Regions from separate parts of the Alishewanella sp. WH16-1 genome, predicted to be linked through region 3. Evidence: predicted binding sites of a transcription regulator. Region 3 holds the regulator's gene; each other region holds the start of a gene.
The links. Region 3 encodes LexA, which represses DNA repair genes until DNA is damaged. Its sites were predicted from a motif close to TACTGTATNNNNATACAGTA; they were not measured.
Positions count from the first base shown of each region.

Region 1: dinG (ATP-dependent DNA helicase DinG) is a predicted target of LexA. The motif match lies at 1,715-1,734, and genes of this name have one in related genera.
Region 2: AAY72_RS04840 (DNA topoisomerase III) is a predicted target of LexA. The motif match lies at 2,377-2,396, and genes of this name have one in related genera.

Region 1 covers NZ_LCWL01000135.1:23,645-27,916, reverse strand. The annotation lists gene dinG (ATP-dependent DNA helicase DinG) at 1-1,687, opposite strand, end outside; gene AAY72_RS14350 (TonB-dependent siderophore receptor) at 2,284-4,272, shown strand, end outside.
Region 2 covers NZ_LCWL01000047.1:10,287-14,558, forward strand. The annotation lists gene AAY72_RS04830 (hypothetical protein) at 1-322, shown strand, start outside; gene AAY72_RS04835 (hypothetical protein) at 335-2,080, opposite strand; gene AAY72_RS04840 (DNA topoisomerase III) at 2,421-4,272, shown strand, end outside.
Region 3 covers NZ_LCWL01000145.1:62,479-66,750, reverse strand. The annotation lists gene plsB (glycerol-3-phosphate 1-O-acyltransferase PlsB) at 1-2,187, opposite strand, end outside; gene lexA (transcriptional repressor LexA) at 2,323-2,946, shown strand; gene coxB (cytochrome c oxidase subunit II) at 3,465-4,272, shown strand, end outside.

The DNA of each region.
Region 1 (4,272 bases), on a different contig from region 3:
GTAGTGCCTGACGTGACGCTTCGCCCTGTACCAATAATGAAAAACCCTGTTGTCTTAGGGCGGCTGCCACCTCCTGCATTTGCCAGTAAGAGGCAAACAGCACCAGGCTGCCTTTTTTGGCATCCAGATAGCGGGGCAGTAATCTAATTAATTCCTGGCTAAAGTCTGCCGCTGTCGGCTCGCAGCGGGTGGTCGGTAAAATCATCTCTGCCTGCTCGGCGTAAGCAAAGGGGGAGTCGACCTGCAGACATTGTAGCGCAGCAAAATCCAGCAATCCGAGTTCACGTTTCGCATGCTCAAAACTATTCAGTAGTCGCAGTGTTGCTGAACAGAGTACTACGGCAAAGGCGGGTTGAAATAGCAACTGGCTTAGTTTATGGCTAACACTTAATGGGCTGGCGTGCAGATAAAGCGGGCTTTGCGCCGTCTCGCGGCTCAGCCAACGCGCCTGATTCGCGATGTCTTTTTGTGGTTGCGCGTAAAGTTGCCACAGCTGTTGTTGGTGCTCCAGACGTTGGCGCAGTAGGGCTAAATCGCCAATTAACTGCGGCTGGCTACGCAGCCGTTTCGGTTGTTCGTTGAGTTGTTGCTGCAACTCAGTTAGCAGCCGATCGCAACAGTTCAGGGCTTTGCTACTGCTCTCTGCCAGTGGCTCTGCCTGCTGTTGCCATAATTTGGGTAACGCAGCATGCACAAAGCGGTATTCGGTTTGCGATGCCTGTGGAAACCATTGTGGTAAATAATCACGTAAGCTGCGTTCCAGCGGTTTTAGCGTGGCCGCAAAGTCGCTGAGTAGGTCGTCAAGTTTAAGTAAATCTTTCAGGCTACGCTCCGGCAGCAAGCCCTGTAACAGTTGTAATTGCTTGCGCGCCTTTTCCAGCCAGACGTTTTGCTCAGTTAACTGCGCGCTGGCGCTGAGCAGCTCCCGGCCGCAGTCTGCCAGATGATGCGCTTCGTCAATCACATAGATGCACTCATCTGGCGCCGGCAATACCGAATTACCGGCCAGTAAGTCGGATAACAATAAGCTGTGGTTAACCACCAGTACCTGCGAGTCGGCAATTTCCGCCCGGGCCAGATGAAACGGGCAACCCAGATGCTGACGATGTTGTTTATGGCAGATATGCGCATCGGCCTGAATTTGTTGCCAGACGGTATCAGGTAATCCTTCAGCCAACGTATCGCGGTCGCCAAGCCAATGTCGCTGTTGCCAGGCGCTTAGCAAGCGCTTCAGCAGGCTTTGCGTTGCCTGATCCTGAGATAACTCCGGGCTGGTAAATAATACGGGTTGCCCGATCAGTTGCTGCAAGCGCCCGATGCAGGCATAGCGCTGGCGCCCCTTTACTAAGGTGTAATCAAAGTGCAGTCCGCTATGCTTGAGGAAGAACGGCAGCTCTTTATTAACCAATTGCTCCTGCAACGCCACGGTGGCGGTGGCGATAACCAGCTTTTTCTTTTGTGCCAACGCGTAGGGCAGAGTGCCTAACAGATAGGCCAGTGACTTACCAGTGCCAGTGCCGGCCTCAATGAGTCCCAACCGCTGCTGGCGATGATATTCGCCGGCGACAATTTTACTGATCTCAGCAATCAGTTTGTTCTGTGCCGGTCGCGCGCGGTAGCCGGGCAACTGTTGCTTGAGTTGCTGATGGCACTGCCGGATCTGTTGTTTTAACGGTTCTGAGAGCATGGGGGCTATTGATTATTCAAGTTGCATATCTGTATATTTTTACAGTTTGGCATTCTAGCTGTCTTTTCTGGCGCTGCCTAGCCCGGGGTTGGCATGGTTGGCGGTAAAGCGCCGTAGTCTGGCTTAGAACGACAAAACTACCTTGAAAAAGACGCTGCGAAGGTAATTTATCGTTATTATTTTGCTGCTGGTCGCGATAAATGCTCAAAATCGGTTGTGTGATAACTGGTAAGAGCAGTATTTTCCGGTAATTTTTTGTTTACAGTAAAAATCGACTGAAATTCGTGGTTGCTGCTTTACTAGACGCTATAGATCGTGCTTGTTTACGAAATTTACGTTTTATAAACCTTTATCAGCATGGCTTGATCGTTTTTTGTAAGCATAATGTATGACTGGCCTCGACCCCGCACTGATATCCGACGCACTCAGACCAGCCTTACTAAAAAATGTTCCGTAAAAGCGGTTGACCCTGCTGAAAAATTGCGTTTATTATCAGGGCGCGTTACTCGGGGTAGTTGCCAGTAAAAAGGCGGCGCCCGGCAAAAAACTTAGTAACTGAAAAACAGAATCACTAAACGTGGTCCAGGGAGAAATACATGTACTCAAATAATAAATTAAGCAAGGCTGTGCGCTTAGCCATCGCTTTCGGTGCCGCTTCAGCGTTCGCCGGCACTGCTGTCGCTCAAGAAGCACAGCAGGAAGAAGAAGCCGCTAAAGTTGAGCGGATTGAAGTAACAGGTTCACGTATCAAACGTACTGACCTGGAAGGTGCTTTACCGGTTACGGTAATTGACCGTGAAATGATTGATATGTCTGGCCAGCTGTCTGTATCAGACTTACTGCGTGGTACCACTTTCAACTCAACCGGTTCATTCCGTCCACAATCTGGTAGCTCAGCGCAAGGTACTGCATCAATCAACCTGCGTGGTTTAGGTGCTGACCGTACGTTGGTATTGGTTGACGGTCGTCGTCTGCCAAAATCACCATCAACTGGCGCAACCCAAGACTTAAACTCTATCCCTATCGGTGCGGTTGAGCGGGTTGAAATTCTGTCTGACGGTGCTTCTGCGATGTACGGTTCAGACGCTATGGGTGGTGTAGTTAACATCATTACCCGTAAAGACTTTAACGGTGTTGAGTTTAACGTCAGCATGGGTGAAGCCTCTGTTCCAAAAGAAGGTGGTGACACTGAAAGCGGTTCAGTCGTATTCGGTTCTTCTACTGCTAAAACCAGCCTGATCGGTGGTGTATCGTGGAACAGCCGTGACATCGTATTTGAACGCGATTACCCATGGGTAGTGCCAGGTAGTTCTTTATACGGTAATAACTGGGAAGATGTTGAAGAAGATCTGAGAGCAATACCTGGTGGTTGCACTGAAGAAAACTTTATTCCGACCACTATTGTTGGTTTCCCTCGCTGTCAGTATAACTTCAACGCAACTAACGCGAACGAAGCTTCTACCCGTAACGAATCTCTGTTTATCAAAGCCCGTCACCAGGTTACAGATGACTGGCAAGTTTATATGAATGCGTCAGTATCAAAATCTGGCTCATTCGGTCGTTACGCACCCGCACCGGACTGGGCCCCAGTTTCTGCGAACAGTGTCAACAACCCAACTAACCCGAATGCCTGGTTCTACAACCCAGCCAATCCAAATGCAGTGCCGTTCGATCCGTCTGTCGGAGCTCCTCAAGATATCTATATTTATCATCGCTATGCTGCGTTAGGTAACCGTGACGGTTATGTTAACAACGAAGGTACAGACTTCTTGGCCGGTGCTCAGGGTATGTTGGGTGGCGTAGATTTGGACTTCGGTGTACGCCGTAATCGCAGCAAAACTTACGATATCGGTTATAACTACATCGTTCGTTCTACCGCCTGGGATTATATCGAACGCGGTATCTATGACTTACAACGTCCTAGCCAGAACCCGGAAGAAGTTCTGAATGCGATGAAAGCGACGATTTCTCGTATCTCTTTCTTTAACCAGGACGAAGCCTATGTCAGCGGCTCATTCGACATGTTCGAACTGGGTGCTGGTATGGTACAAGGTGTACTGGGTGCTGAATACCGCAAAGAAGACTACAACGATCAGTACGATTCACTGTCAGAAGCCGGTCAGATTGGTGGTTCTGCGGGTAACTCAGCCGGTGGTGACCGTACTGTTAAATCTGCTTTCTTCGAAGCGCTGGTCCCAATCCTAGACAACCTGGAAATGTCAGTAGCCGGTCGTTATGACAAGTACTCAGACTACGGTAATGACTTCGCACCTAAAGTGTCTTTCCGTTTTGAACCAATGGATGGCATGGTATTACGTGCGTCTTGGGGCCAGGGCTTCCGTGCACCGTCACTGGACATCCTGACGCAGAAAACCACTTTCTCTGCAGTTTCAGTTAACGACCAACGTACTTGTGACGTGTTTGGTTCTTGCCCGGTACAGGTAGATACCTTTATTCGTGCAAACCCTGACTTAGAATCTGAACAGTCAGATCAATATACAATCGGATGGGCTTATCAACCAACAGATTGGTTGAACTTCTCTATCGATTATTGGAATACCGAAATTACTAACAAGATTACCTAT
Region 2 (4,272 bases), on a different contig from region 3:
GCATGCCAGCGGTTTAGTTGCCGAACAGCAGTTACTGCTACATTACCCACAGTTATCGATGATTTTTGTCTCGAAGAGCTTCCCACAGCTGGCTGAGCGGTTACAAAAGGGCCTGGAGCGCGCTCATGCCGAGGGCATGGTGCAACGGCATTTTCGTCGCCACTATGGCGATATCGTTAACCGGCTACGTTGCGAACGGCGCCGGGTGCTGCAGCTGGAAAATCCAAATTTAAGCGAAGCCAGCCGTAAGGCGTTACAGCGTTTTGCTTATACATCGGAGCAGTTGCTGGCTGCTCCGGCTAAAGCTTGCCCGCCGCAATAAACATTACCTGGTTTAACAACATTCCTGCAACTTGCGCTCCAGTTGCTCAATCCGCTCCTGCGCCTGTTCACGATAACGGGTTAAGCGTTCAATAGTGGCAGCAGAGTTAGATTTAACAAAGTTAACCTGCTCTTCTAACTGCAACTTTTGTTTTGACCACTGATAACGCTCAGCCTGGATTTGTATGGCCTGATCGCGCTGCTGCTGCAGTTCGTCCCGCAATTGTTTAATGGTTTCGCGCTGTTCCGCCTGGTGATTCGCGGTCAAAGCGCTCTGATGTTTCAGTAAGGCGATCGCGGCTCTTAACTGCTCAACATTATCCGTGTGCTCATTCGCCGGTGCACTTAACATAGCTTTAAGTTGTTGCAGCTCGTGCTGTAATTCCGCTACCTGATCTGCCTGGCGCGCCGCCGCCGCAATAGCTTCGTCGCGTTCAGCTTCAAGTGCTTCCCGTGTTACTGAATCCTGTTTTACCGCCTGAGCCGCTGCCAGCTGAGCTTGCAGTTGCTGAATTTGCTGTTGCGCCGCCTGCAGGGCTGCTGTGGCTGCGCTTTGCTCTGCCTGCTGGGTGTGCAGCAGCGTACTGTTGTGTTGTTGTAACGATGCAATTTGTTGCTGCAGCTCTGTAACGATAGCCGGATCGGGCTGCGCAGGCTGTTCAGACAAGACAGCTAACTGTTGCTGTAGTTGCTGGTTTTGTTGTTGCAGATTATCTATTTGCTGACTCAGTGCCGTATCGGCGGCGTTAGCACTACCGGTTTTTAAGCTTGCCAGGATCTGATCGCGCTCAGCGGTGAGCTCGGCGCACTGTTCGGCATAATCTGCCAATTGCTGATGGATTTGTTTTTTAGACTCGAAATACTGGCGCTGTTGCTCGGCATTTTTTCTACGCAGGCTCTCGTGTTCTTCAGTCAGCGTCAGAGCTTTTTGTTGCTCCAGTTGCAGTTGTTGCTGCAGCTGCAGCAACTGATCTTGCTGTGCGGTAGCAGCTTCATTCGCCACAGTTAATTGCTGCTGCAACGCGACCAGCTGCTGTTCAGTGTGCAGCAGTTGCTGTTGCGCCTGCTCAGCTGCATTAACCGCGTGCTGCAACTCGCTAATTTGTTGCTGAGCACTTTGATACTGCTGCTGCAGTTGGTTTAACTGCTGCTCTTGTTCGGCCAAATTTTGTTGAGCGGCCAACAGTTGTTGCTGTAACTGTTGCGCTTGTTCAGCATGCTCGCCGCTGGCGGCAACTGCTGCTGTCAGTTCAAGCTGCAGCTGCTGAAAATGCTGTTGTTGGGTGTTCAGCTGTTGTTGCAGCTGTTGCATCTCTTGCGCTAACTGGTCACGCTCGGCACTGACAATAGCAAAATTGTCGGCCTGGGTTGCCAATTGTTGCTGTTGTGCCGTTAGCGCCTGTTCCAGTTCCGTTCTGCGTTGCTCGGTTTGCCGCATTTGCTGTTGCAGTGCCTGCACTTGTTCCACGGCTTTCACTTCGGCTTGTAACGCCTCTGCCAGCTGTTTCGTCAGCTGATCAGTTTGCCACTGCGTTTGTTTTTGTGCTTCGCGCTGAAACGCAGCAATAAAATCTTCACTAAAGCCGGACAGGTTGTCCTGCTGCCGCTGCTGCCCTTGCTCGGTGCGCCACTTTTTATAATGTGACACAACACTGGCTTGAGCATCTGATACTTTAGACAGCAAGTAATCCAGAGATACCGCTTTGCCGGAACTCTCTAAATCATCACAAATCCTTTTCACATCAGTATATTGCGACATGATTATGTACCTTTAACGCTAATAATTGGAGGCGCGGCGATTAACGACTGGCCCGGAATGAAAGCTTACGTAATAGCAGGTAGGACAGCAAACGCTGATTGCACAAAATTTACACAACGCAAGGGCTGTTTGATTGAAATTTACTAAAGCTTTGATAGATATCATTATTAATTTTTTGTTGGTAAATTCTTCAACAGAAAACACCGGCTCTACGCCGATCAAAATAACCCGAAGGTATTAGCACTCAAGGTACACCGTCAGATTGTTTTGCTATCACGGCATTTTCTGGCTAAAGTAACTGATTATTTATACAGTTATCTTAAGGCCTGTTGATCTGGTTATGATTCTCTATATCGCCGAAAAGCCCAGCCTGGCGCGTGCAATAGCCGCCGTTTTACCTAAACCACAGCAGAAGCAAGCGGGGTGCATCAGGCTGGCTAATGGCGATGTCGTCAGCTGGTGTGTCGGCCACTTGCTGGAGCAGGCTGAGCCGGAAGACTATGATCCCCGCTACAAAAAGTGGCAGACAGCGGATTTGCCAATAGTGCCTCAGCAATGGCAACTTAAAGCGCGTCAGGGTTGCGCTACACAATTACGTTTATTGAAACAACTGATCAAAGCAGCGGATACGCTGGTGCATGCCGGCGATCCGGACCGTGAGGGTCAGCTGTTGGTGGATGAAGTGCTGAATTGGGCCGGCACGGCGAAAAGTAAATTGGCCGCGACCCGGCGCTTACTGATTAATGATTTAAACCCGGCTGCCGTGACCAAAGCGTTACAGCAACTCAGAGCTAATAGCGATTTCGCTGCCCTATCGGCTTCTGCCCTGGCTCGCAGCAGAGCCGATTGGTTGTACGGTATTAACCTGACCCGGGCTTACACCCTGCAAGGCCAAAAAAGTGGTTATCGCGGTGTACTCTCGGTGGGGCGGGTACAAACGCCGGTGTTGGGTTTGGTGGTGCGGCGTGATGCCGAGATCGCTAATTTTGTCAGTACCACGCATTATCAGGTGCAGGCTCAACTGCAAACCGCCGCCGGGGAAAGTTTTAGTGCACTGTGGCAACCCAGTGCTGCCTGTGAACCCTATCAGGATAGTGAGGGTAGAGTGTTATCGCGGCAGTTAGCGGAGCTGGTACAGCGCAAAGTCTCTCAGCAGCCGGCAAAGGTGGAACAGCTAACGCGGCGGCAGAAGACATTAGCACCGCCGTTACCTCTGAATTTATCGACCCTACAGATTGAAGCAGCTAAACGTTATGGTTTGAGTGCGCAGCAAGTGTTGGATATCTGCCAGCAACTTTACGAGCAACAGCAGCTGATCACCTATCCACGCTCGGATAACCGCTATTTGCCGCAGACTCACCATCAGGATGCGCCGGCAGTGACGGCGGCTATTTTGCAGCAACTTCCAACGTTGGCAACGGCCGTCCGGCACGCGGATTTAAACTTACGCTCTAAAGCCTGGGATGATACTAAGGTTGAAGCGCATCATGCGATTATTCCTACCGCAAATAAGGTTGCACCAGGCCGCCTGGCGGCCAGTGCGCAAAAAATCTATCAGCTGATTGCCCACTATTATCTGGCGCAGTTTTATCCCGCTGCGCTGCAGGATGAACAAAAGGTCAACATCAGTATCAATGGCGGTCATTTTATCGCCACGGCGACAACCGAGCGGCAAGCAGGTTGGAAACAGTTGTTCCGGGCCGATCCCGACAAAGGTAGAGAAAATCCGCAGGCCGTCGCTGCGGAACCCGTTACGGCAACGGCTTTACCCACGCTCTCTGAGGGCCAGCTATTACACAGTGCCGATGCCCTGGTGTTGGAGAAACAGACGCAGCCACCGGCAGCCTTTACCGATGCCACCTTATTGGCGGCGATGACCGGGATTAGCCGCTATGTAAAAGATCCGGCGGTACGGCAGATCCTGAAAGACACCGATGGTCTTGGCACCGAAGCGACCCGTGCCGGCATTATCGAATTATTATTTAAACGGGGCTATCTGCTGCGGCAGGGTAAAACGATTCTGGCCACCGACACCGGCAAAGCGTTAATCGCGGCGCTACCGGAGCGCCTGACCTTACCGGATTTGACAGCACAATGGGAAGCTGCACTGGCCGGGATAAGTCAGCGCCAGCAGAGCTATCAACAATTTATGCTGCCGCTGCAGCAACAGTTGCAGCAATTGGTACAGGATG
Region 3 (4,272 bases):
CTCACTGCGCTGCAGTGGTCCATGCGCGTGCAGCAGGTTAAATACCATGGCATAGCGTTGCAAGGTGTGTTCGGCATTATGTGCCAGCAGGTCCAGCATAAAGTACTCACGGCTATGTTGCGGCGGCACCAGAAAGCGTTGCTCCTGCTGCTGTAACATTCCAGCCTGCACTAACTGTTGTAACAGTTGTTTGCTGTAGTTGCTAATTGATGGCACATATAAAAACAGTTCATGACGCAGTAAACCATAAAGCTGTTCAACCATCGCCAGTAGCTGTTGTTGTGATTGTTCCTGCTGCCGTAGCACGGCTGAGGCTAACAGCGCCGGGATGATAAACAGATGCAAAATGTTATTACGGTAATAACTCATCTGCACCGCATGTTGCGGGCTCAGGCTCACCAGTTCACCAAAACTGTCTGTGGCTAACTGAATTTTCTGCATCTTGGCGGCATGGGCAATCATTTGGGCTGGCGTTTGCTCTGGCAAACTGACATTCGCGTGATATGGCACCATACGCTGTAAGTTCAAATAGACTTCGAGTTGCCGCTCTAACTCCTGCCGTGTCAAACTTTGCTCGTCACTGGCTAATAAGCACAATGCAATCAGGTTAATGCTGTTTAACGCCGCCGCCTGGTTAATATGACGCATAATCTGATCTGACAGTTTAGCGACCACCGGATTTAGCCATTGCGGTTTTGGCGCTTCTAACGGGTTAATTTCGGTTTTCCAGTCCGGTGCCTGTTGATTCAGATAATGGTTCAGCGAAATCGGTTCACCAAAATTGACATAGCCATAACCATAATCCCGCAAATTGCGAATGGCCTTCAGCACGCCAAGCACTGACTCTTTCTGCTTACCCGAGCCCTGCAATTCACTGAGGTAAGTATTCACCTCCATGACGTGCTCATAGCCCAGATACACCGGTACCAGGGTGACGGGGCGGTCAATACCGCGCAGCATCGACTGCACAGTCATCGCCAGCATGCCGGTTTTTGGCTGTAACAACCGACCGGTGCGGCTACGACCGCCCTCAGTGTAGTATTTCACGGCGTAGCCTTTTATAAACAACAGGCTGAGGTATTCGCGAAACACCGCCGAATAAAGCTTATTACCGCTAAAGCTGCGGCGGATAAAAAAGGCACCCCCGCGGCGAAAAATGGTCCCGGCGGGCCAGAAGTTCAGGTTAATACCGGCGGCGATATGCGGTGGTACCAGACCCTGGTGGTAGATAATGTAGCTTAACAGCAGATAATCCATATGGCTGCGATGGCAGGGTACATACACGATTTCGTGACCTTTCTGCGCCAGATCGCGTAACTTGTCGGCATTGGTAACCTTAATGCCGTAATACAATTTCTGCCACAGCCAGCTGAGAATACGGTCGCCAAAGCGTAGAGTCGAGGTGCGATAGTCGGCAGCGATTTCCTGCAACAGTTTACGTGCTTCCTGTTGCGCTGCCTGATAGCTGATTTTTTTACTACTGGCCTCGTCGGCAATGGCTTGCTTTAACGCCGGTGACGCCAGCAGGGCATTGAATAACTGCGCTCTGGCGATCAGTTTCGGACCCGTTGCGGCCAACCGCTGCCGGTAAAAATGGATCCGCGACATGCGCAGCAATTTGCGGGCAATCTCCTGTTCGGCACCAAACTGCGCCGCCATTTGCTGCAGGTCGACCGGCTTACTTAACCGTACCAGAGTATGGCGGCCAGAAATCAGTACGATTAACAGCTTTGCCAGCCAGTTCGGGGCATGAGCTTCGCCAAGCAACCATTTTATACTGTTTTCTTTGCCCGGCGCCCGACCCCAGAGGATGGCTGCGGGTATTAACTGCGCCTGCAACTTTGGATTAGCCAGATGAGCGGCCAACAGCTGCTGGCCTTGTTGTAATGCCCGGGTTTTGCCTCGACCGCCAATCAATTGATGCGGCTGTTCCAGAAACAGCGTGCGTGGCAGTGATTGCTCATCCAGCTTGACCCGGCTTAATGGGTCAGGTAAGTCCAGGACGCGGCAAACCCGGCGCAGTGTCGCCAGATCAGAGGCGGACTCAGTATGGCAAATATAGAATAATGGCCGGTCAGTGCAGATCTGCAGCTCATGGATTGGATTATCCGGTACGATTTTAAACTTTACCAGTAGCCGGATCGGCCAACTTAACAGTTTGGTAAACAGCGACAAGCCTGACAACATAACCTTACTGACCTGAAAAAATGGGCGCTAAGAATAGCATAGCTGATCGGTGAGGCAAATTTTGCTGCGGCAGAAAACTTGGCAAGCTGAAAAAGACTGTATATACTCACAGTAAATACTGTATGGGTAGCCAGCATGATTAGACCATTAACGCCACGTCAGGCAGAAATTCTGCAACTGATTAAAGATTATCAAAGTGAAACCGGGATGCCGCCAACCCGCGCTGAGATTGCTGTGCGTCTGGGTTTTAAATCGGCGAATGCCGCCGAAGAGCATTTAAAAGCGTTGGCAAAAAAAGGCGTGATTGCGATGTTGCCCGGTACGTCCAGAGGGATCCGGCTGATTGAAGATGACACTGCACCGGAACAGTTGGGATTACCCTTAATCGGTAAGGTCGCTGCTGGTCAGCCGATTTTAGCGGCAGAACATGTACAGGATCACTATCAGATTGATGCAAACCTGTTTAAGCCGCATGCGGATTTCCTGCTACGGGTGCAAGGGATGAGTATGCAGGATATCGGCATTCTGGATGGTGATTTACTGGCCGTACATAAAACACATCAGGCGCTGCCTGGGCAAGTGATCGTGGCCCGCGTTGATGACGAAGTCACCGTGAAACGTTTTCAGCGCGATGGCCATCAAGTATTGTTGTTACCGGAAAATCCGGATTTTCAGGTGATAAAAGTCGATTTACGGCAGCAGCATTTCGCCGTGGAAGGCCTGGCAGTTGGCGTGATCCGTAACGGCAGCTGGTTATAATTCCACCTGTTCTCAATAAGTTATTTTCCCCAAAGCACTGGTATGACCATTTGGTTTTATCGGTGCTTTTGCATTTTAGGGGTTTACATAATTCAATTCCTGGACAATTCTTAGACGGTAGCTGGTGAAAAAATAACAACAGGTGTGCCACTACTGATTTCAGCGCTAGCCTCGAAATCAACCCAAAAAACAATAACAAGAATAAAATTGCGAAACTTATTTACCCAATAGCATTGACGATGCGGGTAGGCGGCAACTGAATGCATCCCTAAGAACATAGTAGCCCTATGTGACTGGGGTAAGTGAAGGCAGCTAACACCCCCGTATCTTCAAGGAAGAAGGGTATAGCACATAGATTCGGTTGGGTGGGTAGTAAAAAAACCGTGTAGTTCTGTGTACTTAGTTTCTGCAATTTGCTTTGCAAATGACAGAGGAGAAGTACAGTGACAAACGCGCGTTGTCTGCTTTGGTCGCTGCCGACCCTGCTTTTTGCCGCATCGGCAAACGCATCAAAATCCATGCCTTTAAATATGACCAAAGGCGCCACTGAAATCAGTCAGCAGGTTTACGACCTGCATATGACCATATTTTGGATTTGCTGTGTTATCGGTGCTGTGGTGTTTGGGATCATGTTCTGGTCCATCATTCGCCATCGTAAAGCCAGGGGAGTGCAGCCAGCTCAGTTCCATGAGAGCACTAAGGTTGAAATTCTATGGACTGCCATTCCGGTAGTCATCCTGATCGGTATGGCTATTCCAGCCACCAAAACCCTGATAGCGATGGAGGATACCTCTGCGGCAGATGTCACGGTATTGGTGACTGGCTCGCAGTGGAAGTGGCATTACAAATACCTGGAACATGACCTGGAGTATTTCTCACTGCTGGCCACCCCGCGCGAACAAATCGCAAACAAATTAGCGAAAGGTGAAAACTACCTGCTGGAAGTTGACCGGCCGCTGGTGATTCCAACCGGTAAAAAAGTGCGTTTTCTGATGACCTCGGATGATGTGATTCACTCCTGGTGGGTACCTGCCTTTGCCATAAAAAAAGATGCCAATCCTGGCTTTATTAACGAAGCCTGGACCCGGGTCGATGAACCGGGCATTTATCGTGGGCAATGTGCCGAGTTGTGCGGTAAAGACCACGGCTTTATGCCAGTGGTGGTGATTGCCAAGACCCCCGAAGATTATCTGGCATGGGTGGCACAGGAAGAGAGCCGGATCGCTGCCGAAAAAGCGGCCGAGCGCGAATTGCTGGCGATGAATATGGATATGGCGGAGCTGATGGCAACCGGTGAAAAAGTTTATCAAGGTTGGTGTGTCGCTT